Regions from separate parts of the Paenibacillus sp. FSL W8-0186 genome, predicted to be linked through region 1. Evidence: riboswitches for the same ligand, from Rfam matches in the RefSeq annotation. Region 1 holds a riboswitch; each other region holds the start of a gene.

The links. A riboswitch is a leader RNA that binds a small molecule or an ion and turns the genes downstream of it on or off. The one in region 1 is predicted to bind cyclic di-AMP.
Region 2: another riboswitch for cyclic di-AMP. It lies ahead of MKX50_RS13385 (3D domain-containing protein); the one in region 1 lies ahead of MKX50_RS00515 (C40 family peptidase).
Region 3: another riboswitch for cyclic di-AMP. It lies ahead of MKX50_RS20370 (TrkH family potassium uptake protein); the one in region 1 lies ahead of MKX50_RS00515 (C40 family peptidase).
Region 4: another riboswitch for cyclic di-AMP. It lies ahead of MKX50_RS21525 (KamA family radical SAM protein); the one in region 1 lies ahead of MKX50_RS00515 (C40 family peptidase).

Annotation. Positions count from the first base shown of each region.
Region 1 is NZ_CP150207.1:106,607-114,106, forward strand. It holds gene MKX50_RS00480 (pseudouridine synthase) at 1-480, shown strand, start outside; gene motB (flagellar motor protein MotB) at 548-1,336, opposite strand; gene motA (flagellar motor stator protein MotA) at 1,320-2,123, opposite strand; gene MKX50_RS00495 (hypothetical protein) at 2,317-2,610, shown strand; gene MKX50_RS00500 (4a-hydroxytetrahydrobiopterin dehydratase) at 2,829-3,137, shown strand; gene MKX50_RS00505 (cytochrome c) at 3,219-3,578, opposite strand; gene MKX50_RS00510 (GNAT family N-acetyltransferase) at 3,824-4,321, opposite strand; gene MKX50_RS00515 (C40 family peptidase) at 4,665-5,141, opposite strand; cyclic di-AMP (ydaO/yuaA leader) riboswitch at 5,146-5,284, opposite strand; gene MKX50_RS00520 (C40 family peptidase) at 5,481-5,972, opposite strand; cyclic di-AMP (ydaO/yuaA leader) riboswitch at 5,978-6,115, opposite strand; gene MKX50_RS00525 (hypothetical protein) at 6,337-7,161, opposite strand; gene MKX50_RS00530 (M1 family metallopeptidase) at 7,301-7,500, opposite strand, start outside.
Region 2 is NZ_CP150207.1:2,974,586-2,982,085, forward strand. It holds gene MKX50_RS13370 (dihydroorotate dehydrogenase) at 1-145, opposite strand, end outside; gene MKX50_RS13375 (dihydroorotate dehydrogenase electron transfer subunit) at 142-843, opposite strand; gene MKX50_RS13380 (polysaccharide deacetylase family protein) at 1,021-1,815, shown strand; gene MKX50_RS13385 (3D domain-containing protein) at 1,918-2,595, opposite strand; cyclic di-AMP (ydaO/yuaA leader) riboswitch at 2,601-2,778, opposite strand; gene MKX50_RS13390 (amino acid ABC transporter ATP-binding protein) at 2,951-3,673, opposite strand; partial or broken gene MKX50_RS13395 (amino acid ABC transporter permease) at 3,660-4,307, opposite strand; gene MKX50_RS13400 (transporter substrate-binding domain-containing protein) at 4,448-5,254, opposite strand; gene MKX50_RS13405 (alpha-glycosidase) at 5,660-7,405, shown strand; gene glgA (glycogen synthase GlgA) at 7,482-7,500, opposite strand, start outside.
Region 3 is NZ_CP150207.1:4,571,849-4,579,348, reverse strand. It holds gene uvrC (excinuclease ABC subunit UvrC) at 1-1,274, shown strand, start outside; gene MKX50_RS20375 (type II CAAX endopeptidase family protein) at 1,243-2,967, opposite strand; cyclic di-AMP (ydaO/yuaA leader) riboswitch at 3,245-3,408, shown strand; gene MKX50_RS20370 (TrkH family potassium uptake protein) at 3,520-4,854, shown strand; gene MKX50_RS20365 (TrkA family potassium uptake protein) at 4,870-5,538, shown strand; gene MKX50_RS20360 (DUF4052 family protein) at 5,623-6,297, opposite strand; gene MKX50_RS20355 (LysR family transcriptional regulator) at 6,434-7,339, opposite strand.
Region 4 is NZ_CP150207.1:4,789,757-4,797,256, reverse strand. It holds gene MKX50_RS21545 (Cof-type HAD-IIB family hydrolase) at 1-693, shown strand, start outside; gene MKX50_RS21540 (hypothetical protein) at 832-1,263, shown strand; gene MKX50_RS21535 (ankyrin repeat domain-containing protein) at 2,007-2,420, shown strand; gene MKX50_RS21530 (antibiotic biosynthesis monooxygenase) at 2,426-2,827, shown strand; cyclic di-AMP (ydaO/yuaA leader) riboswitch at 2,886-3,032, shown strand; gene MKX50_RS21525 (KamA family radical SAM protein) at 3,170-4,357, shown strand; gene MKX50_RS21520 (winged helix-turn-helix domain-containing protein) at 4,527-5,678, shown strand; gene MKX50_RS21515 (MFS transporter) at 5,773-7,086, shown strand; gene MKX50_RS21510 (sugar-binding transcriptional regulator) at 7,140-7,500, shown strand, end outside.

The DNA of each region.
Region 1 (7,500 bases):
GAGCAGCATATCCAAGGGAATATTGTGGACTTCGTAGGGCATGAGGAACGGATATTTCCCATTGGGCGTCTTGATAAAGACTCTGAAGGATTAATACTGCTGACCAGTGATGGGGATATTGTGAATAGAATCTTACGCTCCGAGGGGCGGCATGAGAAGGAGTATATCGTTACAGTAGATAAAGCCATCACTCCATCTTTCCTGAAAGCAATGAGCGAAGGGGTGCGGATTCTCGGCACGAAGACCAGGCCGTGCGAAATCACTCGAATGACGGAACGGGTATTCCGGATTATTCTGACTGAGGGGAAGAATCGGCAAATCCGCCGGATGTGCAGCGCGCTCGGTTATGAAGTGCGGAAGCTGCAGCGCATTCGGATTATGAATATTCATTTGGGGAACCAGCAGGTCGGGACATGGCGTGATTTGACGCCGCAAGAGAAGCAGGAGCTCGGGGCTGCGCTGAATTATGAATTGAAATAAGGAGCTGTTCATAACAAAACACCCAGGCCTCTAACAGGGCCTGAGTGTTCGTCAGCATGGCAGGTGGTTATTTGTTAATCGCCGGAATGCCTGTTTTCGATTCTTCTTGGTATTTCCGGATAATCGATACTTCAACTCGGCGGTTCTTGGCACGTCCTTCGCTTGTTTTGTTTGAGGCGACAGGGTGATATTCCCCTTGACCGGTCGAGCTGAACATCTTCGGATTGAGCTTGTCATTAAGCAGCAGAATTTTCATGAAATTCAGGGCGCGGCCTGAGCTCAAGTCCCAGTTCGACGGGAACTCGCTCGTCGAAATCGGTATGTTGTCTGTATGTCCAGATACAACGACCTCGTAGTCAGGGAACTGCTCCAGCATCGTGGAAATGGCTTTGGCGAGTTTCCGGGCTTCCGGCTTCACTTCAGCGTCGCCGGACGCGAACAAGGCGTTGTCGCTAATCGTAATCATAAGGCGTGAATGATTGAGCTGCGTATCAAGCTGTGTCGTGAGCCCGTTTTCTTTAATGTAATTGTCCAGGCGCTTCTTGAGCGCCTCCAAGTTCGCTTGTTCTTTGCGCATGAGCTCATTTTTCTTCATCAAGCCTTCGGATGAGTCTTTAGCTATCGGATTCGTTTTGGTGTTGCTTTCGAAGGCGTTCTGATCAAGCACGCCAATTCCGCCGGTAAGGACGCTGCTGAACGCTTGGCTCATTTCCTCGAATTTCTTGGCATCCGTAGAGCTCATGCCGTAGAGGACAATAAATAAAGCCAGCAGGAGCGTCATCAGGTCAGCATAAGGAATTAGCCAGGATTCGTCAGCATGCTCCTCGTGAGGCTCATGCCTAGTCTTTTTGCTCACCGGATTCACCTACCTTGTCTAATAGACCGGCGCGCTCCGATGGAGTCAGAAATACAGCCAGCTTTTGTTGGATGGCAATCGTTGAGACACCAGATTGAATGGACAACAGTCCTTCCACCATCATCAGGCGGATTTCGATTTCTTGCTTCGAAAGGCGCTTCAGCTTATTCGCAATAGGGTGCCATAGCACATAACCGGTAAATATACCGAGCAGGGTCGCTACGAAGGCGGCTGCGATCGCATGGGCCAATGAATCCATATCGGACATATCTGCAAGGGCAGCAATCAGCCCGATAACGGCCCCAAGTACCCCGAGTGTCGGAGCGTACATCCCGGCTTGGGAGAAGATGAGCGCCCCTGCCCGATGCCGTTCTTCGGTCGCTGCAATATCTTCAGCAAGTACATCGCTGACAAACTCCTGGTCATTGCCGTCAATGATCATGCGCATACCGTTGCGCAGGAAATCATCGTCAATTTCCTCGACCTTGGATTCGAGCGCCAGGAGCCCCTCGCGCCGGGTAACAGTAGCCCATTCCATAAAGAGCGAGATGAGCTCTGCCTTGCTGATCATTTTTTGCTTAACGAATAATTTCTTGAACAACTTTGGAATCTTCTTCAATTCCGAGGAAGGGAAGCCTATGAACAGGCTCGCTGCGGTTCCTACCAAGATAATGATGTACGCCGCCGGGTTGTTAACCAAGTTGACGATTGGAGCTCCTTTAAGGAACATCCCCAGAACTACGGCGACTAAACCGAGAATAATACCGATGAGTGATGAAATTTCCATTATACACCTCGTCCTTGAGATAAATTGAAACCGTGCTTTCGTCCTTAAGCATCCTTGCGAAAAGACAGAAACCATCCAATAAAATAAACGGTTATCTTTTTTATCGACAGAAATCCTTTTTTTTTTAAGTGGTAATTTCGTTTATAATAAGACAATGGCTTATTTAGGAGATCGTGAAGGGAGCGAATCGCCCGTGGGAGTAAAGCACGGAAGGGAATATGAATATATTTTGGCGGAATTTACGGAGGCAGTTGGCCGTATTCCGGATTGCTATGTTTTTTTTGAGATGGAGCCTGCAGAATGGGAGGGTCTGTCCAAGGAAGAGAAGCATGAGGTGCTGGAGGCGCTGGCTGAGGATTTGTTCTTCGGACTTGGCTCCGAGCCGGTGATCACTGTGGGCAGTGCGGTTGTTATTTATGACCCGGAGGCACATCGCATTAACGTATTGATCGGCGAAGAGGAACTGACATCGGTGAAGCTGGTTTAGCGGAATGAAATGATTTTGCATGCGCCTTGGGGCGTGGTAAAATATGAAGTTAGGAACAGCCAATCATCTCCTGGCTTTAGGCATGAATATGGCCTGGGAAGAATAACAATAATCCAAAAGTAGAATTAATAACTACCTATAAAGCCGTGTGCATTAAAGGTACAGGAAGTACTACATAGTTTTGGAAGTTCTTGAAAAAGAACAGGGAGGAAAAAAACATGCCGTTTACACCACAAGAAGTTGAGGCGCATTTGGAAAAGTTGGAGGGATGGGAGCTGGAGGAAGGACGCTGGATCGTTCGCAAATTTACCTTCTCCGAGTATATGAAGGGCATAGCCTTTGTGGACGAGGTCGCGGCGATCTCAGAGGCCTTTAACCACCATCCTTTTATTACGATCGATTACAAAACGGTTACGCTTCGTTTGACATCATGGGAAGCAGGTGGAATCACGGCCATAGATATTAAGGAAGCCGAGCAATACAATGAAGCATACGATAAAATGAATTCACCCGAAAAAAGCTTATAGCTGTGATGGTCATGGATTAAACACGAGACACGCCCACCGGGAACGCTTCGTTTCCTAGTGGGCGTATTTGTATCATGCTCATTATTTCTTCTCTGCAAGCCAGAGCGCGACATTTGCAATTTCCTCATCCTGCAGCTTATCTTTGAAGCCAGGCATCATAGAGCCTTTACCCTTCGAAATAATCTTATAAAGCTGCTCGGTTGACAAGGTGGCTCCAATATGCTGCAAATTCGGCCCAGCCAAGCCTTCCAGTTGATCCCCGTGACAGCTGATGCAGTTTGCTTTGATGACGGCTTCCGCTTGCTCTGCGTTTAACGTGACTTCAGGCATTTGCGTCTTATTTTCTTGTGCCACCTGATCTTTGCCGGGCAAAGTAAAAATAAGCACCAGGGCTAGTGCACACGCGACAAAGAATAGCCCGCTCATAACCCACTTTTGCATTCAAATCGTCCCTCCTATGTAAGCTACCTTATTATTATAACGGAACACGCCCTTTGATCATAGCATTTGTGACAAAAAAAGCAACGAATTCCACGTATAATCGCTCAAAATTCACAATATATTATGAGCATCCTCACAGCGCGCCAGAATCAAGCCATACGGCGTCTTTCGGAAGAGAAGTGTAAATGGGCATATCTATGCCTGAGACCGCCTTAATGGCGTCCTCAGACGCTTTGCAGACCATGCTATAAACGTTCACCCCGATATACCATACAATAATACGGCTTGGATATTGCTCCTGGGGTCATTTTCTCGTACAGATCGGTAATAACGAACCCCGATTTCTGATAAGCGCGGATGGCCCGCGTATTCCAGGTGAGCACTTCAAGATCAATGACGTTGGACGGTGCGCGTCGCTGCGCCTCTTTAACGATCGTTAATACAAACGACTTACCCAAACCTTGGCCGCATAAATCGGGCCGCATTCCGATTCCGAGTCTGGTGACATTCTCCATAGGAAAATATTGGGCAAATCCAGCCAAATTTCCTTCCTCGTCCAGAACGGATACATACTGCTCTGCCCGTAAGGCCGGATTTCCAAATTCAACATCAAGAGCCTTCATTTGTTCCCAAGGCAGCCAGCTATAGATATCATAGGGAGAATCGTAGCGCCAAGTACTGATTGCTTCCCCATGATGCTCTTCCATAGGAACGATCTGAAACTGAATATCTCGTTTATCCATCTTGCGCCTCCTTGTACAAATGGGAAATGCCGTGCCATGGAACTTCGCCGGCGCGAACGTTTTACCACCACTGTAACGGGATTTTATTTTATTGTAAAGGCTCTAGCCAAGAGATTTTTGATGGTCAAGGGAATTATGAGGAAGGGTCATCCATTTATAGTGTAAACGGTTTAGCAAGGCGTCAAAAAAATAGTACCTATGGCGCGGATGACTGCAACCTTTTTCCCTAGCTCTTCGTTATTAAGTTAGACCGATGGAATTCCAAACAAAATGCCGCGGCAATTCTGGCAGGAATTGTCGCGGCGGTGAAGTAAAAGCAGTAGACATAAATGAGGTTGAGTGATTAGGATTGAGCGGCGTGGGTAGCATAGCCGTATTTGCTAAGGATCCGTTTCGCTCCGACGTAACGTTTCTTGTAGTAGCTGTTGCTTAATTTGTCAGTGCGGATTCCTTTAGAAGAAGAGGCATGAGCGAACTTTCCATCGCCGATATAAATACCGACGTGAGATACTCCTTTGCCGGTGGTATTAAAGAATACGAGATCTCCTTCCTGGAGCTGATCCTTTGCAACAGGCGTACCCTGTTTGTACTGCGCCGCCGAGACGCGGGCTAGTTTAACACCCATTTTCTTAAAGACGTAGCTTGTAAATCCGGAGCAATCAAAACCTTTTGCGGTCGTTCCTCCGAGCTTGTAAGGTGTTCCGTAGACGGCATTAACCGCCTTGTTCAATGTCGTGTCCGAGTCGGCGTATGCGCTTGCTGTCCCCATCGTAAGAAGAATAGCCAAGCTCGTCGCCGCTGCTGTTAAAGTCTTTCTCAAGATGTTGTGCTCCTTCCAAGGCCTGCGAGGTTAGCTTAAGGATTCGGTTGAAGGTTCCCTATCATCTCTTATGTAGCGAGATCAATTCACCCATAAATGGTTCCCCCGTCTCCCGGGTGCCGGGAATTCGGCTTATCAAGTTGTATGCACCCGAAACGAAACGACTTGCAACAATAATGACAAGATTGTAACTTATCACTTTGGTTATTCTAACAAAAACGGCCATCTTTTGCAAGAAAGGCTCTGCTGCAGCATGTTGGTAAAGTTATCTGTACCATTTGGGAATAAAAAAACCTGTAGGTGGGTTCGGCAAGAACCGTTACAGGTTTTCTGGACGTATTATTCTACATCGTCATGATCGTGGCTATCCACTGCAACCTCTTCGTACTTGTCTGTACTCAGGACGCGTTTGGCACCGACATAACGTTTGACATAATAATCTTCGCTTAATTTGCTGATGATTACGCCTTTCTTCGTTGAAGCGTGAGCGAAGCTCTCGCCATCAACCATAACACCAACGTGGGATATTCCATTACCGGAAGTGTTGAAGAATACGAGATCTCCAGCCTTCAGCTCATCCTTCTTGACAGCTGTTCCCATGTTGTATTGGGATGCTGATGTGCGAGGCAGCTTGATATCAAGGCTCTTGAAAACGTAAGAGGTAAATCCGGAACAATCAAAGCCATCGGTGCTCGTACCGCCAGATACATATTTCGTGCCCAGTGCGGACTCGATGGTTGAATCCAGTTTAGAATCTGCGAAAGCGCTGCCAGCCCCTAAGGTGAACAAGATGGACAAACTTACAGCAGCTACAGCCAACTTTTTCTTCAAAGAAGTTATGCTCCTTCCAATGCCTACGAGGTTAGCTTAAGGATTCGGGTTGAAGGTCCCCTATGATCCCTCTGAAGCGAGATCAATTCACCCAAAGTGGTTCCCCCGTTTCCCCGGTGACGGGAATTCGGCTGTGATTTTAACACCCTTTGTAACTTATTCGACAATGCTGTCATGCATCTTTGTGAATTATGACAGAAATGATTACAAATCTGTTACTTAAAAAGTACTGTTGTTATTGTAACAAGGCAGGGATCATTTGGCAATGGTTAAATTGCGAGAATTATATAGCAAGCATAGAATAAGGCCCCCGCAATTGCGCGGAGGCCTTGTGGCTCTAGGGAGGAGAGAAGATGAAGAAATTTTAACTTTTTTGTTGCCATAGACAATATTGCGAGGATATTTTCCATATTTTGAAAACACTGCGGAAGAATGGGTATGCTTGCTGCAAAATAAGGGCCAGCAGACCCGTCCAGATCCAGGATACTGTACCGAATAAGATAAAAATGATAGAGCAAGAGGCTGCCAGAATAAAGGAAATGCCAAGTCCCGGAAGAAGATGCTTCCAGCAAAGGAGCAGGGACGGCCAGGCATTGCCTCTAAATAAGTAGCCGAATTGCAGGAACAGCACCGTCTGGCGGATGAACCAGCTGTAGCAGAGCCAGCCGACAGCATAAGCCATAGCGATGAGGGCAGCTGAGATGTGGCTGCCGTTTCCCTGGAGAAAGGGGGACAGGGATGCGTATGCTTTCGGCAAGAGCCACAGCGTAGGAATTAGAATCAATATTAGCTCTATGAAGTAGAACAGCGTCACAGGCTTCCAAAATTTCTGCATGCCCCGGAAAAGTGGAAGGCCAGGCGCTCGTTCCTCCCCAGGAAGCAATCCATACAAGATTCCCGCTTGAACCAGAGGAGTGAGCAGCAGGCGAAGCAAAATCATGCCGATGACCATCCATAAGTAATGATGAACCTCGGGAATTTGCCAAAATCTATTCTGCCCCTCGATCATAAACAGAAGCCGGCTCAGATCGTTGGGGGGAGGGTCAGGATAGCGGTGCAGCACCTGCACCACGGCCGTATTGACCAGCCGATATAGAAATACTCCCCACAGCAGTTGATACAGGAACAGAATGATGACGGAGGGGAACTGTCTTTTGACGCTGCTCCACCCATTGCGAATATAGGGCATGGTATTCCCTCCTAAAAGTTTTGTGAGCAACACCGCATTGAATAAGCCTCGAACAAAACTCGCATCGTAAGCATAAACCTAGTTTTGTGAGCAACACCGCACCGAATAAGCCTCGAACAAAACTTACATCGTAAGCTGCTTACCATAGGAATGAGCTGGTCAGCATTTCGAGCAGCTTCGTTACAGTGACATTGGCGCGTGTGCTGACCTTCTCGTCCAGGCTGGCTTTAAAGTAGTTATTAATATGTTTGTTTTCCAGCACCAGCGTGTAATCCGGGTCGAGCATGGCCCAGGCGAGGGGTTCCCTATAGGATAATTTCAATTGGGAACGCTCTTCCT
Region 2 (7,500 bases), 2.8 Mb from region 1:
GGGTCAATCCTTTACCGGAGATGCCGCCCAACCGGTTAATATCGTACAAAGAGCCGTATTCCCGGCCGAAGCCAAAAGTTCCTGAAGCCATAACGACCGGATTTTTAAAATGTACGCCCGCGATGCTGCACGATAAATCTATCATTCGAACACTACCTCCTCCGCCAAAAATACCGGTCCGTCCGCACAGGCCTTACGCCGTTGATCCCGGCATTTTACGCTGCATACGAGACAAGCCCCAATGCCGCAGGCCATGCGATTTTCCAGCGATACGTACACGTTGGCCGGACTGGCGGATTCCTGCTTCCGGCGCTGCACAGCCTGGAGCATCGCCTCCGGCCCGCAAGCAATAATGGTATCGTAAGCGTTAAAATCAACCTGTTTCAGCACAATGCCGCCCACATCCACGATCACGTTGCCGGTCGTCGCCGCTTCGAATTGCTGCACCAAGTAAGCCTCCCGGCTGAATCCCAAATACACGTCCGCAGCAGAATACTCGCAAAGCGCATAGAACAACGGAGCTGCGCCGATCCCGCCCCCGACCAGAGCGACTTTTTCTTCAGCCGGCACTTCCGGGAACCCATTTCCAAACGGGCCCTCCAATTGGAGCTCATCTCCGGGCCGCAAAGCGCTGAGTAGCTTTGTCCCTTCCCCCGCTAACTGATATAGAAACTCAATGCCTCCCTCGTCCCGGTTAAAGATGCTGAGCGGCCTGGAGAGCAGAGGATACTTATCCCATGCCCGAACCATATAGAATTGGCCCATCCGTCCCGTATATGATCCTGCAGCCTTTAATCTGAAAATGTTCGGGGCAACTTCTACATTTACCATGACAACCGCCATGCCTCTCACCTCACTAACAAATAAGCGTACCTACTGCTTCACTGCTTTATCTAAGATGCTATTTTTGCGCGGGCAAGTCTGTGACAAATAGCACACCCTTGCAGGAGCGGTCATATTTATGTGAAGTTTTGGGCATACCAGTAAATAACCATTCAGCGATCAAAGGAGAAGGTATCCATGTCCAAACTCTTCAAGGCGCCGGCCGCATGGCTGTTATGCCTGGCGCTAGTAACGGGAATGGCCCCCGCGCCTGCCGAACCCGTGTCAAAGCCGGAACCCACCTCCTCCGAACAAGCCGTAAATGCCGAAGCTAAGCCAATGACGCTGGGAGAGCTCCGGCGGAAATACTCGGAAACGTTCAAGTTCAGTGGTCCTGAGGTCAAGCAAATTGCCCTGACCTTCGATGATGTTCCCGATCCGCGCTTCACCCCTAAAGTGTTGGATATACTGAAGAAACATGGCGTCAAAGCCACTTTCTTCGTCGTAGGCAGCCGGGCGAAGAAGCATCCGGAGCTGCTGCGAAGAATTCACCATGAAGGACATATCATCGGCAACCATTCCTACAGCCACCCTTTGTTTAAGAAACAATCCGTCCAGGAATTCAAAAGCGAAATTGAGCGAACCGAGAAAGTGATCGAACGGATTATCGGTTACAAACCTCGCCTCATTCGTCCCCCCTACGGAGAAATTAACGAGGAGCAGCTCAAATGGGCCAAGCGGCAAGGCTACAAAATCATTAACTGGAACGTCGATTCCCTCGATTGGAAAGCGCTAAGCAAAGAGAAGGTCAAGCGTAACGTGCTCAGCGCCGTCGGTCCGGGATCCATCGTGCTGCAGCATGCCGGGGGCGGTACGGGTTCCAATTTGACGGGAACTATCGAGGCTCTGCCGGATATTATTAAGGTGCTGCGGAATCGTGGCTATCGCTTCGTAACGATTCCCCAGCTGCTATCTTATAAGAAAGCACTATAAGCAGCACCTGCTTGCAAGCAAAAAAAGGACATCCCTGCAGATCCCCAGATCTCGCAGTGGACGTCCTTTTTTAATATGATCTAATCATGGCTTAAATTTGTATTAATCCAGCACATATAACGTGACATCCTGATAACCAAACTCGTTAACCTTTTGCGGGCTCGCCGGAATAAAGATGTCGATGCGGTTCCCTTTGATCGCGCCGCCCTGGTCGGTCGCTGTGGCGACGAAGGCGTTCTTCGGCAAATCAGGATGGCTGTGTCCGGTGACCAGCACTTTGGTGCCCATCGGAATGACGTTTGGATCAACGGCGATCGTTCCGAGCTTCAAAGGATTTCCATAATAGTCGACAGGGCCCCATTTCCCGTTTTCGCTGGCAGCCGCAGAGTAAGCTGTCGCTTTGACCTTTACTGTGGATTTGTAGTTAAACGATTTGCCCCAGGCCTGTACGACCCGGTCCGCCGTTAATACTTTTAGCGTAGAGAGCGGCTGAGCCTCGCTTCCAGAGACGGAAAGCGCCTGCATGTTTTGTCCCGGAATCGTTATTTTTAAACCTTCGTAAATATTCGTTGCTTCTATGCTCGGATTCGCTTTCATCAGCTTGTCCAAATTGACCCCGTACTGCTTGGCGAGAAAATAGAAGGTGTCCCCATTCTTCGCCGTATGTACTGAATCGGCATATGCTGGTACGGCCTGCAGCGCACCTAACAACCCTGCTGCAATCACCGCTGACTTAATCCCCATTCCCAATTTGCGAAGACTTTTACGTTGTTTAAACATGATGCTCCTCCTTTAACTTGGCCTGCGGAGTTAGTTGTCGGATTCGGAAAAAAGGATAGCTCCCGGCGCCGGATCATCAGCGCTTCACCCCAAGACATGCCATGCTTGTCACCTTGTACTTGCATTGCTCGTCATAAGTCGTCCCCCGCACCTGCCTTGGCAGTGTTTCGGCCGTAATGAATATATCACAATTTTGTAACCTATGGGCCATGCAAATGTTACCAATGGTATTAAAACCAGGATTTATCAAGAAAAAACATGGACGGAAACCGTAACAAAAATTTAAATTATTGCAGGCAGCACCAAAAAGGCATGACCCGTGGTCATGCCTTCGCAATGCTATTCTAATTACCAATTACAAAACTTTGCTTAAGAAATCCTGCGTCCGCTGATTCTGCGGCGAACCGAACACCTGCTGCGGGCTGCCCTGCTCGATAATAACGCCTTGATCCATAAACAAGATGCGGTCGCCGACCTCGCGGGCGAAGCCCATTTCATGCGTGACGATCACCATCGTCATCCCGCCTGTCGCCAGCTCCTTCATGACTTCCAGAACCTCGCCCACCATCTCGGGATCGAGTGCGGACGTCGGCTCGTCAAACAGCATCACATGCGGCTCCATCGCCAGGGCGCGAGCGATGGCGATGCGCTGCTTCTGTCCTCCTGACAGCTGGGAAGGGTAAGCCCCGCTCTTGTCCTCCAAACCCACTTTGCGCAACAGCTGAAGCGCGAAGGCCTCTGCGTCCTGCTTCGCCTGTTTTTTCACCTGGAGCGGAGCCATCATAATATTCTCAAGCACCGTTTTGTGAGGAAAAAGGTTAAAATGCTGGAATACCATACCCATCTTCTCACGGGTTTTGTTAATATTATGATTCTTACCGGTAATAAGCTCTCCTTCGAAATGGATTTCGCCGCTGGACGGCTCCTCAAGCCGGTTCAGACAGCGCAGGAAGGTGCTTTTACCCGATCCGCTCGGCCCGATAACGACAACGACCTCGCCGCGGTTGATTTCCAGGTCAATGCCTTTTAAAATATGCAGCTGGCCGAATTTTTTATGCAAATTCTTAACGGTTATCACTAGCCTGCAGCCTCCTTTCAAAACGGCCCAAAATGCGGGAAAGCGTAAAAGTGACGATAAAATACATCACGGCAACGATCAGGAACGGCATCATGCCGTTGTACGTAATCCCTTGAACGGCGCCTGCCTGGAACATAATTTCGGTCACCCCGATAAAGGAAACGATCGACGATTCCTTGACGATGACGACGAACTCGTTGCCAATCGCCGGCAGCACGTTTTTGATCGCCTGCGGAATAATAATGAAACGCATCGTTTGACCCTGCGTCATTCCGAGCGAACGCGCTGCTTCGCTTTGACCGCGGTCTACGCCCTGAATGCCCGCGCGGAATATTTCCGCTAAATAAGCCGAGCTGTTAATGGACAGCGTAATCGCCCCCGATTCAATCGGATCAAAATTGATATCGAACATGTAAGACAAGCCGTAGTGAATGATCATCAGCTGTACTAGCATCGGCGTTCCACGTAGAAACTCAACCCAGGCATGTCCGATAAAGCGTATGATTCCCCATGGAGACATCCGGATCAAAGCGACAAACAATCCGAGAATGAACCCGAACAATACGCCTAACGCGGCAAGCCATAGCGTGTATTGCAGTCCGGTTAGAAAATAACTACGGTATTCCCAAAACATCGTTGCAAAATCAGTAAAAAAGTTCATAAGCCTATCATACCTCCAATTACAGCGCCCGTTTCGTTAAAAAACAGAAAAATAGCGAATTTGCTCCGCTATTTTCTGCCAGGTTGTCTTTTCATCGCATTGCCAACGCCAAGTTATCTAATGGACAGATCACTGGCTTCTTGTACGAATTTCTCAATGCTGCCGTCCTGAATCAGGCGATCCAATGTGGCATTCACTTGGTCCAGCAGCTCCTTGTTGCCCTTCTTAATGCCTACGACGTAGCCTTCATCCTCCGTTACCGGCTCCGCATCGGTAATGACGATGCCGTCAACATTCTTCACGAACGATTCGGCAACAGGGCCCTCGATAATAGCTACATCAACACGCCCCGAATTCAACTGCATGATGATGTCAGAAATCTTCGCCAGAGAGGTCAGCTTCGCACCGGGAATTTCCTTAGCGATGTCCTCCTGGATCGAACTCTTCTGAACGCCGATCTTAAGGCCTTCCAGCGATTCAAGCGTGGAATATTTATCTTTGTCCGCTTCGCGGGCAACGACTGCCTGTTTGGCGTTGTAGTAGATTTGCGACATTTCAATTTCTTTCGCACGTTCAGGCGTCGGGCTCAATCCGGAAATGACGATGTCCACCCGGCCGCTGCCTAGCTCATTGAGCAGGGATGAGAACACCATATCCTTGATTTCGAGCTCTGCCCCCATATCCTTGGCGATTTCTTTAGCAATTTCCACGTCGAATCCGACGATCTCGTCTTCCCCTTTGTCATTCTTGATATGGAACTCATATGGCGGGAAATCGGCGCTCAATCCAAGAACCAGCTTTTTTGCTGCCGGCGTGTCAGTTCCTTGCGAGCTGTCCTTGGTTTCTTTGGCTTGTCCGCAAGCTGCCAGTACAGTCGTAAGCAACAGCACCGCCATCAATAATGTACCCCATTTTTTCATGTCTCTCTCTCCTTGCTAAGTTATGAAAATTAATCATCGTCTCATGATTTCACTGGGCTAATTATAGATCATTATGCATATATATGCAAAAGAAATTTTCGACATTTTTCTTTCATCCTTTCTGCATCTATTATACCCACGGTCAATTGCTCTTCTTCATGTTATTTAGATCATTTCCCGAATAGAACCTATATGATTGCCATTAAAATCCACTCTTCGAACCCTCCTGTTTCATTCCTTTTATCAATAACAATGAACTTTATCACATCATCGCGTTACCTGAATCAATGATTTTATACATTATAAAACGCGGCTCATGGCCTCCTCTTATTCAGGGAATAATGGTTCATACCAAGGAAGAGTTGGTTATTAATTAGCTGTAGCAGATGTTAAGGAGGTGGCCGCATGCTGCTTGAAGCTTTGTACCACGTGCCTCGCGATAAATGGGCTTATGCTTATAATCCGACAACGATTCATTTGCGTGTGCGCACCAAAAGAGACGATATAGAGCAAGTATTCGCCATGACCGGGGACAAGTACGACTGGCAGAGGACCTATCAAGAATTGGCCATGGAAAAAGCGGCCCATGACGCGATGTTCGATTACTGGGAAATCGCCGTGAAGCCGAAATACAAACGGCTCTCCTACGCCTTTAAACTGGTTGCCGGCAGCGAAACGGTTTATATGCAGGACAGCGGGATCGGACATGAGCCGCCTACTCCGCCGGGCGAGTTGTACGAATTTCCTTATATTCATGAGATTGACGTTTTCAAAGTACCGGAATGGGCCAAAGAGGCTGTGTTTTATCAAATTATGCCCGAGCGCTTTGCGAACGGCGACCCGTCTAACGATCCTAAGCCAACGGAACCCTGGGGAGGAACGCCAAAGATCGATAATTTATTTGGAGGCGATCTGCAAGGTGTTTTGGATCATTTAGACGATTTAGTCGACCTGGGTATTAATGCTATTTATTTCACACCACTGTTCACCTCCCCCTCCAATCACAAATACGACACCGTCGACTATAAGAATGTCGACCCTCATTTTGGGGACAACGCGCTGTTAAAGCGGTTAGTCGCGGCCTGTCACGACAAAGGGATCCGAGTTGTGCTGGACGCCGTGTTCAACCATTGCAGCGAGCAATTTCCTCCTTTTCAGGATGTGCTGAAGCATGGGCAGGATTCCAAGTATATTGACTGGTTCCATATTAATGAATTCCCAGTGTCCATAAAGAACGGCATTCCCACTTACGATACGTTCGGATTTTTTGGCAATATGCCGAAATTCAACACTGCGAATCCTGAAGTGAAGGAATATTTGCTTGGCGTAGCGGAATATTGGATCAAAGAAATCAATCTTGACGGGTGGCGCCTTGACGTCGCCAATGAAATTGACCATCATTTCTGGCGCGATTTCAGAAAAGTCGTCAAAGCGGCCAATCCGGATGCTTATATTATCGGAGAGGTCTGGAGCGATTCCCTCAACTGGCTGCTCGGGGATCAGTTCGATTCCGTCATGAACTATCCCTTCGCCGACAAAGTGCTAACCTTCTTTAACGGAGGCATGGACGGGTACAGCTTCTCCAATGAAATGGGCTCGCTCATCATGCGTTATCCGCAGCAAACCAATGAGGTTATTTTCAACATGCTGTGCAGCCATGATACGCCGCGGCTGCTGACCAGCGTAGGACATGACAAGCGTAAACTGAAGCTCTGCGTCGTCTTTCTCTTCACCTATATGGGAACACCATGCATTTTCTATGGCGATGAAGTCGGTATATCAGGAAATGGCGATCCCGATTGCCGCAAATGTATGGTCTGGGATCCTCATAAACAGGATCGCGAGCTGTATGATTTCTATAAACTGATGATTGCTCTGCGTAAGAAACACGCCGCACTGCGCCAAGGCCGCTTCCGCTTCCTGCATGCGGACATTCATGATCCCTGTATCATTTACGAGCGGCTCGACGACAAGGTCCATTTTACGATCTGGATGAACAATACCGGTAAGAAGCGTACGCTGTCGCATCCGATGGACACGAACGACTGGTATGATGCTCTGACAGGCGAACGCGTGATGCCGGACAAAGGCATCATGAATATCAGCCTTGATCCGTTTGGATACCGCATACTGTGCCGTATGCTGAACTAGCTGGCGTGATCTGCTGGAAACTACAAATCCCCCAACTCCTCGAGTTGAATCGAAGGATTGGGGGATTTGCCGTTGTTCAGGCATCTCTTGCAACT
Region 3 (7,500 bases), 1.2 Mb from region 1:
TGAGCGGCGGCCATGAAGAGATCAAAAAAGAGCTGCAGCGCAAAATGCAGGAAGCGGCCGAGGAGTTGTATTTCGAACGGGCCAAAGAGCTGCGCGATCAAATTATGAGCATCGATGCGCTGATGGAGAAGCAGAAAATTACGATGGCCGACGCCAAAGACCGCGACGTGTTCGGTTATGCTGTCGATAAAGGCTGGATGTGCGTGCAAATCTTGTATATGCGCCAGGGAAAAATGATCGAACGGCATGCCTCGGCATTTCCTTTCTACGGCGAGGCCTACCAGGACTTTCTATCGTTTATAACGCAATATTATAGCGATAACCCGGCATTGCCCCAGGAGATCCTGCTTCCGGCGGAACCAACCGGCACGGAAACGGGAGAGGACGGTTCAGAGGCGGATGCCAAGGAAGGCGCGGACGCGATCAGCGGGGCCGCGGAACTGCAGCAGTGGCTTGGCGTCAAGACGCTGGTGCCGCAGCGGGGGCTGAAACGGCAAATGATCTCCATGGCCGAGGAGAATGCCCGGGTGTCCCTGGAGGAGAAGTTCCGGCTCATAGAGCGGGACGAGGAGCGCACCTCGAAGGCAGCTGAAAATTTAGGCGCTGCGATCGGGTTAGAGTCGCTGTCGCGGATCGAGGCGTTCGACAACTCGAACATTCAGGGAACGAACCCGGTATCCGCCATGGTCGTATTCATTGACGGGAAGCCGGCGAAAAAAGAGTACCGGAAATACAAAGTCCGCACCGTAGAGGGTCCAGACGATTACGAGACGATGCGGGAAGTGATTCGCCGCCGCTATGAGCGGGTGCTCAAAGAGAATTTGCCGCAGCCGGATCTGATCGTCGTGGACGGCGGGAAAGGCCAAATTTCAGCAGCGGTTGACGTGCTGGAGAACGAGCTGGGCTTGTTCATTCCCGTGTGCGGACTCGTCAAGGATGATAAGCACAGAACCGCCCAGCTCATGGTTGGAGATCCGCCGGAGCCGGTGCATCTGCCTCGTGACAGTCAGGAGTTCTATCTCCTGCAGCGCATTCAGGAGGAGGTTCACCGCTTCGCGATTACGTTTCACCGGGAGCAGCGGGCCAAATCGATGGTGGCTTCGCGGCTGGACGCGATCCCGGGGATCGGAGAGAAGCGGCGCAAGCTGCTGCTGAAGCATTTCGGTTCGCTCAAAAAAATAAAAGAGGCCTCCGTCGAAGACTTTCGGCCTCTTTCGATCGGCGACAAGCTCGCCAATCAGATTATAAATGCCCTTCGGGATGAGGAGTCGTAAACTGCGGCTCCTCTTCTTTGCGTTGTACCGGCGGAATGCTCTCCGTCCGGCCCGGCGGGTTGAACAAATATATAACATAGGCTACGATCGCCGGCAGAGCGATGTAAACAATCCCTGCGGTCCAGTTCAGCACCCCGCCCATCAGCATAAGGCTGAGCGACATGAGAATGCTGTTGAAGATGACATGCGTGAACATGGCGGTAATATAGCCGTAGCGCAGAAAAACAAAGCTGAACAACAGCCCGACAATCGTCAATTCAATCGGGCGTGAATAGACGGGATAAATCGGATACAAGGAATGTCCGAACGCCCAAATCATCGATGAGATCAAGCTGGCTACGAACGTGCTGCGGAATATTTTCTTCAGCATCGGGATGCCGAACAAGCGATAGACAGCTTCCTCGCCGATCCCTGCTACCCAGGCGAGCAAGGGGAACAGGATGGGATAGAGCATGTTGTAGGCCGACTGGGTGGCATCAGTCGTTGACCAGGTGCCGATCGTGTGTCCAAGGACAAAGAAGATGACCGATTGCGCCCCGAGCAGGATCAAAGCCCACAAATAGGCGCTTTGCATCGAGAACAGGACATGCTGCCCGTATCCCGGCTCCTTGGCTCTGGCCCATAAATTAAGCCCCTGTTTGCGCCAGAGTCCGTCTCCTCCGATCAGGGAGAAGTAAATAGAGGCCGATATTACCAAAGTGAGTGCGCCTTGCACGATGAAGCCGAGGATCAGGACCTCTGTTCCGAGCCCGTCCTTCTCCAGCATCGGAAGCATATTAACCGCTCCGACCATCGTAAAAATAAAGTAAGCAGTGGACAGAACCAGGCCGCGCAGAAAAGAAGAAAACGGTCTGGTCTTCACACTGTAGATGATCGCCAGAATGCCGAGCACGAAGGTGAATAGGGCGTAGCCAACCCAGGTGAACCAGCTGGCCAGCTTCTTTTGGCCTTTTACATACTCCAGATGAGCGGCAGGGGGATCGAAATATGCTTCCATGGAGGACACGGTTCCGTCTTGGAAGCGAAATTCGATTAGCCCGCGGGATTGACCGGCTTCATAGCCCGGAATTTCGTAGATCAGACCCGATTCGTTTTCGGCGCTCTCGATCTTCAGTTGAGCGGGATCGAAGTCAAATGCCTTAAGATACGGAGCAGCCAGGCTTTCTTTGTCCTCGGGCGTCAAGTCTCCCTCCGTGACCTGCAACCCCCTGCCGCCCGTGATGCCTTGCTTCTGCAGCAGATCCCTGGTGGCGTTGCTGTAGGTTTCGATACGTTCGAATCCGGCCACTCTGCCGCCATACATGTTAACGTCCACGGTTAAGGCGCTAAGGATGCCGTCTGGCGGCTCGAAGCGAACGCGAAATATCTCGAGCGGAAACTGTTCATCGTAATTTTGCATATAAGTTTTCATCAGGCCCGCTCGGGTTAAGTAACCATATATGTCCGATCGAGATTCGTATGTAACCAAAGCATCGTCCAATGTTACAGGCAGCTCCAGTGTCGAAGCGGCGAACTCGGCAGCGATTTCCTTCGCCTGCTGCTTGGTGATCGTCTTCTGAATTTGCTGCAATGAATCCGGCGTGGCCATCGGCAGAACCTGCAGGGCCAGAAAAATGAGGAAACCTACGGCGGCCAGTACCCGAAGCGTGGTGCGCTTCGGAGTTCGCCCTGCGGACGAAAAGTTGGATAACATTCAAAAACCCCTTTGCTCTAGTGTAAATGGATATCATTGTAAAGATTATCATAAGCATGGAGCAATCGCCAGAATCGAACGAGCCAAGCGCAGAAAAGAGGCAATAATTCCGCAAAAATACAGTATGGCTCAGAGAATGAAGGATGGCGAGCTCCGTTTCAGGCGGCAAAGGTGATTTTCATGGTATTTCGGGTAAATCAAGCTTTGTGGTGAACGTTAATTAAGCTTATAATCCAATTCATAGAGATGGAATGAAAATGTGAAATGAAAGAATTGAAAAGAATATCGGCCGAATTTCCAATGGAAAACGGGGGAACCAATTTTTTGGGGTGAATTTCTCAGGCTCTGCACGGACCGGAAAGTCCGGCGCAGGAGGCGAATAGGGCTGCTCTGCAGGCCCGAACCCGTCAGCTAACCTCGTAGGCGTATTGCAGCAGGAACCATTACCGAAAGGGCTCTGGATTTCCAGTGCTTTTTTCTTTTGCCAAAGTGTCCATAATAAAGGGGTATAAATGTGAGGAACGCAGATCAAGGAAAGAGGAGGTGAGCACGATGCCGTCCCAATGGTTTAAATTATCACCACCGCGTATATTGGTGCTTGGCTTTGCGGCGATTATACTGGCCGGAACACTCCTGCTGATGACGCCGCTCGCCACCACAACCGGGGAATCTCTTCCTTTCGTTGATGCGTTGTTTACGGCGACCTCGGCCACTTGCGTCACCGGGCTTGTCGTCCGCGATACAGGGACTTATTTTTCAACATTCGGCCAAATCGTAATTATGACGCTTATTCAGATCGGCGGACTCGGCTTCATGACGATGGCAACCCTCTTCTCCCTTGTGTTCAAGCGGCGGATTTCACTGCGGGACCGCCTTCTGCTGCAGGAGGCGATGAATCAGAATACGATGGAGGGCATCGTGCGCCTCATACGCAAGGTACTGATGTATTCCCTGGTCATTGAAGTCAGCGCCGCCTTATTGTTTGCGATTCGCTGGGCGTTTGACATGCCGCTAGGACGGGCCGCCTACTACGGAGTGTTTCATGCGGTGTCACTGTTCAATAACGCCGGCTTTGATTTATTCGGAAATTTCCACAGCCTGACGGGTTATGTGGACGATCCGCTCATTAACTTCGTAGCGATGTTTCTGATCGTATCGGGCGGGCTCGGTTTTATTGTGCTGTCCGAGCTCGCGGATTTCCGCCGCAGCCGCAAGCTGTCGCTGCATTCCAAAGTGGTTCTGTCCATGACCGGATCGCTTATTATCATCGGGGCGCTCGTCATCTTTATATTCGAATTTACGAATGCCAAAACGATGGGCTCTTTGGATTGGAGCGGGAAAATATGGGGTTCGTTCTTCCAGTCGGTCACGACGCGGACGGCGGGCGCAAATTCAGTGGATATCGGGACTCTTCGCCAGGCCACCCAATTCTTCATAATCATCCTGATGTTCATCGGCGCTTCCCCGGGCTCGACGGGAGGCGGGATCAAGACGACGACGTTCATGATATTGGTTGGCGCGGTCATTTCTATGATTCGCGGACGCAATGATATGGTGCTCTTCCGCTATCGTTTGTCCCAGGAGCGGATTTTTAAGGCCGTCACGATTACGATGCTGGCGCTGTTTCTCGTCATAGCGGCGGCAATGATATTATCCACGACCGAGGAAGCGGGGTTTCTGAGCATTCTGTTCGAGACGACGTCTGCTTTTGCCACGGTCGGTTTAACGATGGGACTGACCCTGGATTTGACCGATATCGGCAAAATTATTTTATGCTTCATGATGTTTACCGGCCGCCTGGGTCTCTTGACGCTGGCGTATGCGCTTGGTCCGAAAAAGGGTAAGGAATTATACCGTTATCCCGAAGGGAAAATGATTATAGGATAGGAGTTCGACCAATCAATGAAAATGCAGCAGTTTGTGGTGATCGGCCTGGGGCGCTTCGGCTCCAGCCTGGCGCTTGAGTTAATGGATCTGGGATATGAGGTGCTTGGCGTCGACCTGAACGAAGAGCTGGTCAACGATATGAGCGCTTATTTAACCCATGCCGTCGCGGCTGATGCTACGGATGAAGATATGCTGAAATCGCTGGGTATCCGTAATTTCGATTGCGGCATTGTGGCCATCGGCAGTGATATTCAGATGAGTATCCTGACGGCGATTCTGCTCAAGGATTTGGGCATCAAAACGGTCGTCGCAAAGGCGATTTCCGTCCTGCACGGCCGGGCGCTGGAGAAGCTTGGCGTGGACCGGGTTATTTTCCCAGAGAGAGATATGGGGGTTCGCGTGGCGCATCAGCTGGTGACGCCGAATTTGCTCGATTATATCGAGCTGTCGAAGGAGTACAGCATCGTCGAGCTGAGTGTGCCTGCATGCCTGGCCGGCAAAACGCTGGGCGAGATCAATCCGCGTGTGAATTACAGCTGCAGCATCGTTGCGATCCATAAACAAACGGGAGTCATTGTCGCCCCTACCGCGATGGATGTGCTGAATGCCGGAGATATTATGGTCATGATCGGTTCTAATGAGAATATCGATAGATTTGAAGCTGTCATTAACGAGGACGAGTGACGGATACAATGGCAAAGGAAGCTGAGTCAGCCGGGAGGGGCGGACACAGCTTCCTTTATATTTGGCTCTTTTTTGCCGCTTATTTCAGAAAGACTTCAGCTCAGCGCTTCGGTACAGCCGCCAGCAGATGAAGGCCGCGCCGATGGAAATGGCGATGGCGAAATGGGGAGGGAGAATATCTACCAGTGTCTTGGCCGTCGCATCGATGAGCGTGGGATTGTTCGTACGAAGAGCATCTAGACTCAGAATATAAACAACGATTAATCCGACGCCCCAGAACAAACCGAACCGGTACATCAAGGTACTCGTCAGAAAGAACAGCATGGCCAGGAGGAAGAAGACTGCAGTCTGCGAATACCATAGCATGCCATATGAAATGACGGCAGTGCCCGGATCGAAGGTGATCAGCGGGAGCAGTTGCCTGAGCGCCGCGACAAGGAGCGTCTGCGCAAGGGATACCGCTATGCTGAAGGCAGCGAAATAGATCAGGCTGCTCCAATAGTATTGCTTGCGCGTCCAGCCCAAGCCCATTAACAATGGGAAAGAGCTGGCGGCAGTAATATAAGCGGTTAGCAGGATGAAAATAGAAATTGCGGCAAAATTATTATTCATCACCAATGCGATTGCATTTTCGGGCTCATATATGCCGTATCCGGCAATCAGCCAAAAATCAAGGAATAGGACGATAGCTCCAAACCATAACAGCCGCTTGCGGTGATTATGCCAATGGAAGGTGAGCTGGGTACGAAACGTTCTCATGGATGGACACCTCCGAACTTAACTGGTTCTTTGCGGATGAAATGTATTCTCAAGGAAGGCTCAACTCGTTGTATTACCCCATTTCCACCCTCGTGAATCATCGTAATGAAGCAAACGTTAGAAGAATACGCTAAAATCACTCCAGTTCCAAGGCATGGATCAGACTGCCCTTGATATCATTAATCCACTCTTTGGTCTCTTGAGTCAGCTCCGAGCTGCTGCCATAAATGAGACAGGTCTCCCGGCGCGTTTGCTCCAGCTCTTTCATTGGCAGAGCTACCAGTTCATTGTCTTTCAGCAGTTGGGGCCTCAGATACGATTGCGGCAGCAGCGCAGCGGCCCGGCATGTCGGGAGGAGACGCACAATGGCTTCGAAGGAATCGATTTCCATGCGCACATCCGGTATGATGCCGTAGCGCCCGAACAGGTCATCAATCAGCTTCCGGTACCATGTCCCTTTGGAGAAAATGATCATAGGCAGGCCGTTCATATCCTCCATGGCGGCCGGCTTTTCCCCGGCCAGGGCATGGTTCCGCGGGACGACCAGCTCCAGATGATCCTGGAACAGAGGGATGCATTTCAAGCCCTGCTCGGAAATCGACGAAGCGACGACGCCGAGATCAACTCTTTTATCACGGACATATGAGACGATTTCATGGGTTTTGCCGGTAACAAGCTTCACTTCGATGTCCGGCGATTTGTTCATCAGCGCGGTCACGAGCGGAGGGAGAGTCGTCTGAATCGTTGTCAGGCTCGCTCCGAGCGTGATGACCCTGCGTTCGGCCGTTTTAAAGCGGGAGACCGATTGCAGGAAATGTTGATGGCGCTGGCGCTGCTCCATGGCGTAGATGTAAGCCTCCTGGCCGACGCGGGTCAGCTCAAGCCGCTTTCCTTTCCGCTCGAAAAGCGCGACGCCCCATTCCTCCTCGAGCTTGGCTATTTTACGCGACAGGGCCGGCTGTGATAAATTCAGCAGCTTTGAGGCTTTGTTTAAGCTGGACTGCTCGACAACCGTAGTAAAGACGAGTAAATCTTCCATCATAGGTAACATCCCTCCGATTGTTAGACGTATAGTTATATTGAAAGAGAACGGTTTCTTAACTTGATCACCTTTTAATAGAAACTTTATGCTTGTAAATGGATATGCATAAATGTTATAACGATTAATACGTATATTGCAATTCCATTATAAGATAAAAAGGA
Region 4 (7,500 bases), 970 kb from region 1:
CGCCCGACCTTTGCTATGACGCATATCGCCAAGGAATTAGAGCTGGAGAAATACGGCAGCTTTATACTATCCTTTAACGGGGCGAAAATTACCAATTGCGCAACCCAGGAGGTCTTGTTCAGCAGCACTTTGACACCGGAAACGGCCCATGAGCTGTACGCAATCAGCAAGCAGGAGGGCGTATGGATCCATACTTACGTTGGCGATGATATCGTGACTCCGGCACATAATAAGTATACGGATATCGAAGGCGAAATTACGGGGATGCCGATTGTCGAGGCGGAGGATTTTATTGCAGCGGTTCAGGAGCCGGTTGTAAAGGTGCTCATGGTCGATGATCCGGAGAAGCTGGTCGCTTTGGAGAGCAAGCTGAAGCCGCAGCTGGCAGGGGAGCTTAACGTCGTTCGCTCCAAGCCCTTCTTCCTGGAATTTACGGAGGCAGGCGTAGATAAGGGGACGAGCCTGCACCATCTCATCCAGCAGCTGGGTATCAAGCGGGAAGAAGTTATAGCGATCGGGGATAGCTATAATGATCTGGCGATGATTGAATTTGCCGGGCTTGGCGTAGCCATGGGCAATGCTCCCGACGATATTAAGGCTGTCGCAAATTATGTAACCGACACGAATATGGAAGACGGCGTAGCTAAAGTCGTCGAGAAATATATGCTGAATCAAGCGGCATCTACCGTCTAGACACGGAAATAGAAACATAGCCATATGTATGAAGAGCGTTGCCTGAGGGGCAGCGCTCTTTGTTGTTGTTCGCGATGATCCATTCTGTCATAAACGGTGATTTACGAGAAACGATTGACTTCATGAATATGAATTTGTATGATTCACATCAATAAAGTCAGCAGGGGGAGGGCGCATGCGCAGGAACTTTATGATGGAGCGGCTCAAGCAGGTTACGTTCAAAACCGGATCATCGCTATCTTTTTGATCAGCAGCTTGATTCCGTTCATATGTCTCGGCTTCATATCCTTCTATACGATCAATTCGATTCTCGGCAATAAGGTGGAAGCGGCGCTTCAGAACAACCTTAATCAGGAGCTTACCGTGCTGGAGAATACGCTGAAGAACATGAACTATGTCTCGCAGCAGCTCGCTTTTGGAGAAGGGACGAACAAGCTCCTTGAGGAGCTGTTTCATGAGACGGAATCCTATCAGCAGATACAGCTCCGCAACAATATCAAAGCGGAATTGAATGTCCTTTCCTATTCCAACCTCAATTTCGGCCCAATAATACAGCATTCTGACGCGTAAGGATCAGCTTGATATAAAATTCAGGCTGATCTTTTTTTGGGTTGAATAGTGGGGTACATGGTACAGGCTGCGAAGTTTAACGTTGTTTCGGGAGGATACCAAGCTCTTTTACACAAACGATAGGACGTGCACTTTCTTAAGATAAAGTTCTGGTTGTTCCACGGGGCAAGTAACTTGTACCCGTATACCTTTCTTTGCCTTCCAGAATCTCAAGTAACCATTTATTGGAATTATTGAAATTATTGAAAATTTAAAACTAAATGTATTTTATACAGCTAGTTACGCTGATTTATCCAAAAACCATGTGCTAAATGCAAAACATTAGTTTGCCAGAATGGAGCAAATTCGCCGAAATAGCTCAAATCTAAATGTAGGATTTACAGTTAGTTCCCGCTAACACGGCCAAAACCGCTGAACTAACTGCATGAATTACATCTAGTTACCCGATCCTGACCATCTAGTCATAAATCCGTAGTTTAGTTTATTGGAGGAAAAGATTCCGTCCTCTTTTATTGACAATGAGAATCATTATCAATAAAATGTAATTGATCAACTATTGAGAATGGTTATCAATTACGCAGGGCGGAGGAATGAAAGATGAACCAAGCATCATTGGTATATATATCATGGCTTCTCATTGTCAGTGCGGCGATGTGCCGAAGAGAGGGCGAGCGGCAACGGGAAAGTGATGAACAGATACAGAGAGCGAGAGGTTCGGACAGAACGGGCAAGGAGGGGTATATATGCCAAGAGGGCCTTTAAATCATGAGCTGGTACGTGAATTTATTGTAGCGGCGCATGGCGATTATGATGAGGTGGCAAGGCTGCTCAAGCAGGAGCCCGCGCTCGTTCATGGGGTCATCGACTGGGGGAGCGGCGATTGGGAGAGCGCCCTCGGCGCCGCGTCGCATACCGGGAATTTCAGCATTGCAAGACTGCTGCTGGCGCACGGGGCACGGATGGATATTTTTGCTGCGGCTATGCTTGGAGAGCTGAACGTTGTTAAAGCGATCATCGAAAATCACCCCGAGACCGTCTATGCCAAGGGCCCGCACGGTATATCGCTGATTCGCCACGCTGAGGCCGGGGGGAATGCCGCCATTTTCGTCTATGAGTATTTAAGTTCATTTCTATCGAAAGAAGTGGTCGGAAAATGATGGTGATGATGAAGGCCATCCAAACGATCCGGGTTCGAAAAGGCAGGGTAAATGAAGTATTGTCTCGCTTCAGGACGCCTTTACCGGTTCATGCTTTTGAGGGCTTCCTGCTCATGGAAGTGCTGATCAAGGATAACAGCCGGGAATGCGACGAGCTGCAGGTTTGCACGACATGGGAGGATCGGCGGTATTTTGACAAATGGTCAACGAGCAGAGCTGCGCGAACGCTGCATAGTAAAGTCAGGGAGCTTAAGCCGGAAGACAGCCCAATCATTGCCTCCGAGCTGGCGACTTATGAAATAACGGCGCAGTATGAGCCGCCTCGCCAAAAGCTTGACCCAGAACGGACCATGACAGGGCGGATGACAGAAAATGACATTAAACGTCAAATTTTAAGAATATTATAATTATTCCAAATCTCTTGTTATTTGCCCTAAGGTTGACAATCTTTGCCGTACACCGTATCATAGACACACGCTTAGTTTCTTGGTGATAGCCGGGAAAGCGGGGGAACCAGTTTTTTTCTTGGGGCGAATCACTCATTCCTATGAGGTGTAGGGTACCATCTTACCCGAGTCCGTCAGCTAACCTCGTCAGCAGTGGATGGGTCTGTTTTAAATCACTAATTACGTCTCTTTAGACCCTGTTTTGGGGTCTATTTTTGTCTTCTGACCCTTGCTGGCGCAGCTGTGTCTAGACCCCCGGTTTGGGGTCTTTTTTTGTTGATTACTAGGAAGGAGGATGTACAAATGACAAAGGCGAAAACGAAGTACATTACGAATCTGGACAGACTGACAATGATTCCGGAGGAAGAGCGGGCGCGTTTGAAACCGATTACGGAGAAGTTCGTATTTCGGGTGAACGATTATTATTTGAACCTGATCGACTGGAACGATCCCCAGGATCCGATTCGTAAGCTGGTTATCCCGAATGAAGGGGAGCTTGAGGAATACGGCCGCTGGGATGCGTCCGACGAGGATACCAACTATGTCGTGCCGGGCTGTCAGCACAAGTATACGACGACAGCTCTGCTGATCGTGTCGGAGGTATGCGGCGCGTACTGCCGATATTGCTTCCGCAAGCGTTTGTTCCGCAATGACGTGAAGGAGGCCATGTCCGATGTGCAGCCGGGGATCGATTATATCGCCAAGCATCCCGAAATCAACAACGTCCTGTTGACCGGCGGGGACAGCCTCATTCTGGCTACGGAAAAGCTGCGGGGAATTCTGGCCCAGCTGCGTGAAATCGAGCATGTTAAGATCATTCGTCTTGGCTCCAAGATTCCTGTATTTAATCCGATGCGCATTTACGAGGACGAGGAACTGCTCGATGTGATCCGCACCTATTCCACGCCGGAGCAGCGCATTTACGTCATGGCTCATATTAACCATCCGCGCGAAATTACGGCGGAAGCGAGACGCGGCTTCCAGGCACTGCATGAGGCTGGCGCGATCGTAGTCAATCAGACTCCGGTGCTAAAAGGCATCAACGATGACCCTGTAGTGCTTGGCGAGCTGCTGGATAAGCTGTCCTGGGCAGGGGTTACGCCTTACTACTTCTTCGTGAACAGGCCAGTAGCGGGGAACCGGGATTTTGTCCTTTCCCTGGAAGAGGTCTACCGCATCGTCGAGGAGGCGAAGGCGCGAACATCTGGTCTGGGCAAAAGGGTCAGGCTGTCGATGAGCCATACGTCCGGCAAGATCGAAATTCTCGCGATCGAAAACGGTAAGGCTTACTTGAAATACCACCAGTCCCGCGACGGGGATTACGGCAAATTGATGATCCTCGATTGTCCGAAGGATGCGTCCTGGTTCGACGACCTTCCCGGTAATGAACAGTATTGGAAGCAGCCGGAGAAGAAGACGGATGAAGTCGTCTCTGTAAACGAGCTGCCCGATTTTCCACAGAAGAGAAAGCGTACGCCTGCCATGTTATAACATAATAAAACATCGTAAATCATCCCCTGAGGGGCAGCCTAAAGCAATATTGACTGCCTCCTTCGGGGATTTTTATTTTGCACCCAGATCGATTGCACGCTTTTCATTTCTCAGGAGGGCGGTGATCGATTATGATAAATCTAATAAGACATTTGGAGAAGGGGTAGTTATGGAGAGACTGACATTCGATCCTTCCGGCTACAAAGTAAAATGGGGCGCCGAGAGCATCACGCTGCTGGCGAAGGAGTTCGCGCTGCTGCAATTTCTGTATCGTCACCGCGACAGGGCTTTTACGCGTGATCAGCTCCTTGATCGGGTGTGGACGATGGAATTTCCGGTAGAGCGGACAGTGGATGATCATATTTACCGCCTAAGGAAGAAGTTGTCTCCCTGGGCGCATATTCGCATCAATACTGTGCGGGGATACGGATACGGCCTGACCGTCGGGGAACCGAAATCCATAATGAATCCGTCGGTCGGCGATCGCGAGGTTAATTCCTCGGTGCGGGATATTTTCAAGAAATACCACCTGTTCGGTCAAGGCAAATCGATGCTGGCGCTGGCTACGCAGCAGGACATACTCGGCTTCGAGCTGGATCCGTTCTACGTCGTTTATCTGAAATTCATACAAGGCGATGTCGCCTGGTTCCTGGAAGCGGACGGCCTGCCGCTGCAAACCCGGCTGTACTGGCTGCTGATTTTATACCGAGGGACGAATCCCGAGCCGGAGCAAATACTGCGCTATTGTGAACAGGCCATTTCCCGGCACGCCCTATCTCCGGAGGAGCATCGCGAAATGCGTATTCTTAACATCCTTGAGGTGTATGCGGATGCCGGACTTGAAGTGGAGGCTATGAAGCGGTTCGCAGAGACGAGGAAGACGGTTGAGACTGATGGGCTCAGCGGATTTGTCATGCCGGTAGCGATTATGGAAATATATGTTTACGTGCTGGCCGGAGAGCTTGAGGAAGCAGACAAGGTGGCGGAACGATTGGCCCGCTTGCTCGAGGATATGCCGTATTTGCGGGAAATCGGACGTTTTCGCATCGTTCAGGGGCTTTTGGATTTGGCACGCGGCCGGGGAAAGGATGCGGAGCAAAAGTTTGATGAAGGTCTGGATGTGCTGGAGATGTCGCTGAACGTCCCGCTTCGAATCATTTCGCTCTGCCAAATACTGCGATATATCGACCGGAAGCATCCTGGCCTGGACATGCGGCACAAATATGCGTCGCTTTATGATTCTTTGGATGAAGAGCTAGGACTATCGAAATATAAGCAGGAGATGGAAGCCGTCATTGGCAGAGCATTATCTCTATCATAGCTGCCTGCAGCCGTGGCCCAGGCCGTCTGATCATTCTCTGACAATCGCGGGATAGGATAAGGGTATCTAGAGATATGAAAGGACAGATTACCCTATGACACCAAAAGAACGCTCCTCCCTCCTATCGATACGCAGCTTCAGGCATATGTTTGGAGCTTATGCGCTTGCCTCCTTTGGCGATTGGTTCGACGCGCTCGCCATACAGGTGCTCGTCGCTTACCGGTGGGGCGTGGACCCGGTGCTGCTGGCTCTTATCCCGGTGACGATGGCGCTGCCGGCGGTGCTGCTCGGCTCCTTCGCCGGAACGGTCGCGGACCGGGTGCGCAAAGCGCGGCTCATGATGGTCTGCGACCTCATTACCGTGGTGCTGACGCTATGCATTCTGGCTGCGCCCAACATGGCCTGGCTGCTCCCGCTGCTGGCGCTGCGGGCGGCCTGCGGCGTGTTCCACGTGCCTGCCCAGCAGGCGTTGACACGGCAAGTCGTGCCGCCGGCTCTGCTGTTTCAGGCGACATCCTGCAACGGTCTGGTGAACCAGTCCTCGAAGGTGGCCGGCCCGCTGCTTGGCGCGATGACGCTGACAGCGCTGTCGCCTCAGGCGTGCATTATACTTAATGCCGGAGCAAGGCTGCTGTCGGCCGTACTGCTGCTCCCGCTGCGCGCGCTTCCAGCCTCCCATCCTGCAGAGGAGCCGCTGCAGAGGACGGATTCCGGACGGGGGAGGGCCTGGGATGATTTTCTCCAAAATTGGCGCGAAGGCTGGCTGTATCTTTTTCAGGCTAAAAAAGTGCTGTATACGATGATGTTCGGCTTTGTCGGCTTGACCGCACTGCTGATGATCGATTATCAGTTCCCGACGCTGCTGCGTGCGATCGATTCCGCGAATGAATCACTGATCGGTTGGCTGGTGTCTGCGATCGGAGCGGGGGCCGTGGCCGTGATTGTCGTTCTTAACCGGTTGAATCGCATCGGCTACGGCTGGGGACTCGGCGGGGGCTATGTGCTGATCGGGACCGGGATCGCCCTTCTGGGGCTGTGTCCGCCGGGGAGCGGCGTTCTGCTGCTTCTCGGACTCGGTGCGCTGATCGGCATCGGCAACGGCATGTATATGGTAACGCAAAATTATATTCTGCAAAAAGAGACCTCCGAGCAGATGATCGGCCGGGTATTCGGCATTCAGAACACGATCGTCAGCCTGGTGATGCTGGCTGCGCCTTTGATTGGCGGCGTCCTGATCAAGCTGATCCAAGCCGGCGCGGCCTTTATGCTCATTGGCGCAGTCACCGCATTGATTGGTCTGGCGGGTATTGCGTTTCGTTCCGCGATTTGGGGCGCCTCGGCGCCGTCGCTGAAGCCAAGCCGAAATCCAGCAACGGCTGCTGGCAAGGGAACCAGGAAGGCACTATAATGGTTGGAAAGCAATGGCATTGCCATTAATTAACGTCAAAGTAGGATGCATATATGGAAAAAGACAAGCGTAGCCTGAGTATCGAGGCGGCCAGACTGTACTATTTTTCAGATTACAGCCAGCAGGAAATCGCGGAACGGCTTGGCGTATCCCGCCCCACGGTATCCCGTTTGCTCCAGCATGCGAAGGAGCAGGGGTACGTTCGCATTAGCATCGTCGATCCTATAGAGGATTTGAATGCGCTGGCTGACCGCGTCAAAAAGAAATACGGTATCGACAAGGTGCTGGTTTGCCATTCGCCGCAGAACGAGTATCAGGAAATTCAGGAGCATATTAGCAGGAAGGCAGCCGACTATTTGTACGAAACGGTGAAGGATGCGGACATCATCGGTGTGACCTGGGGAACGACCATGC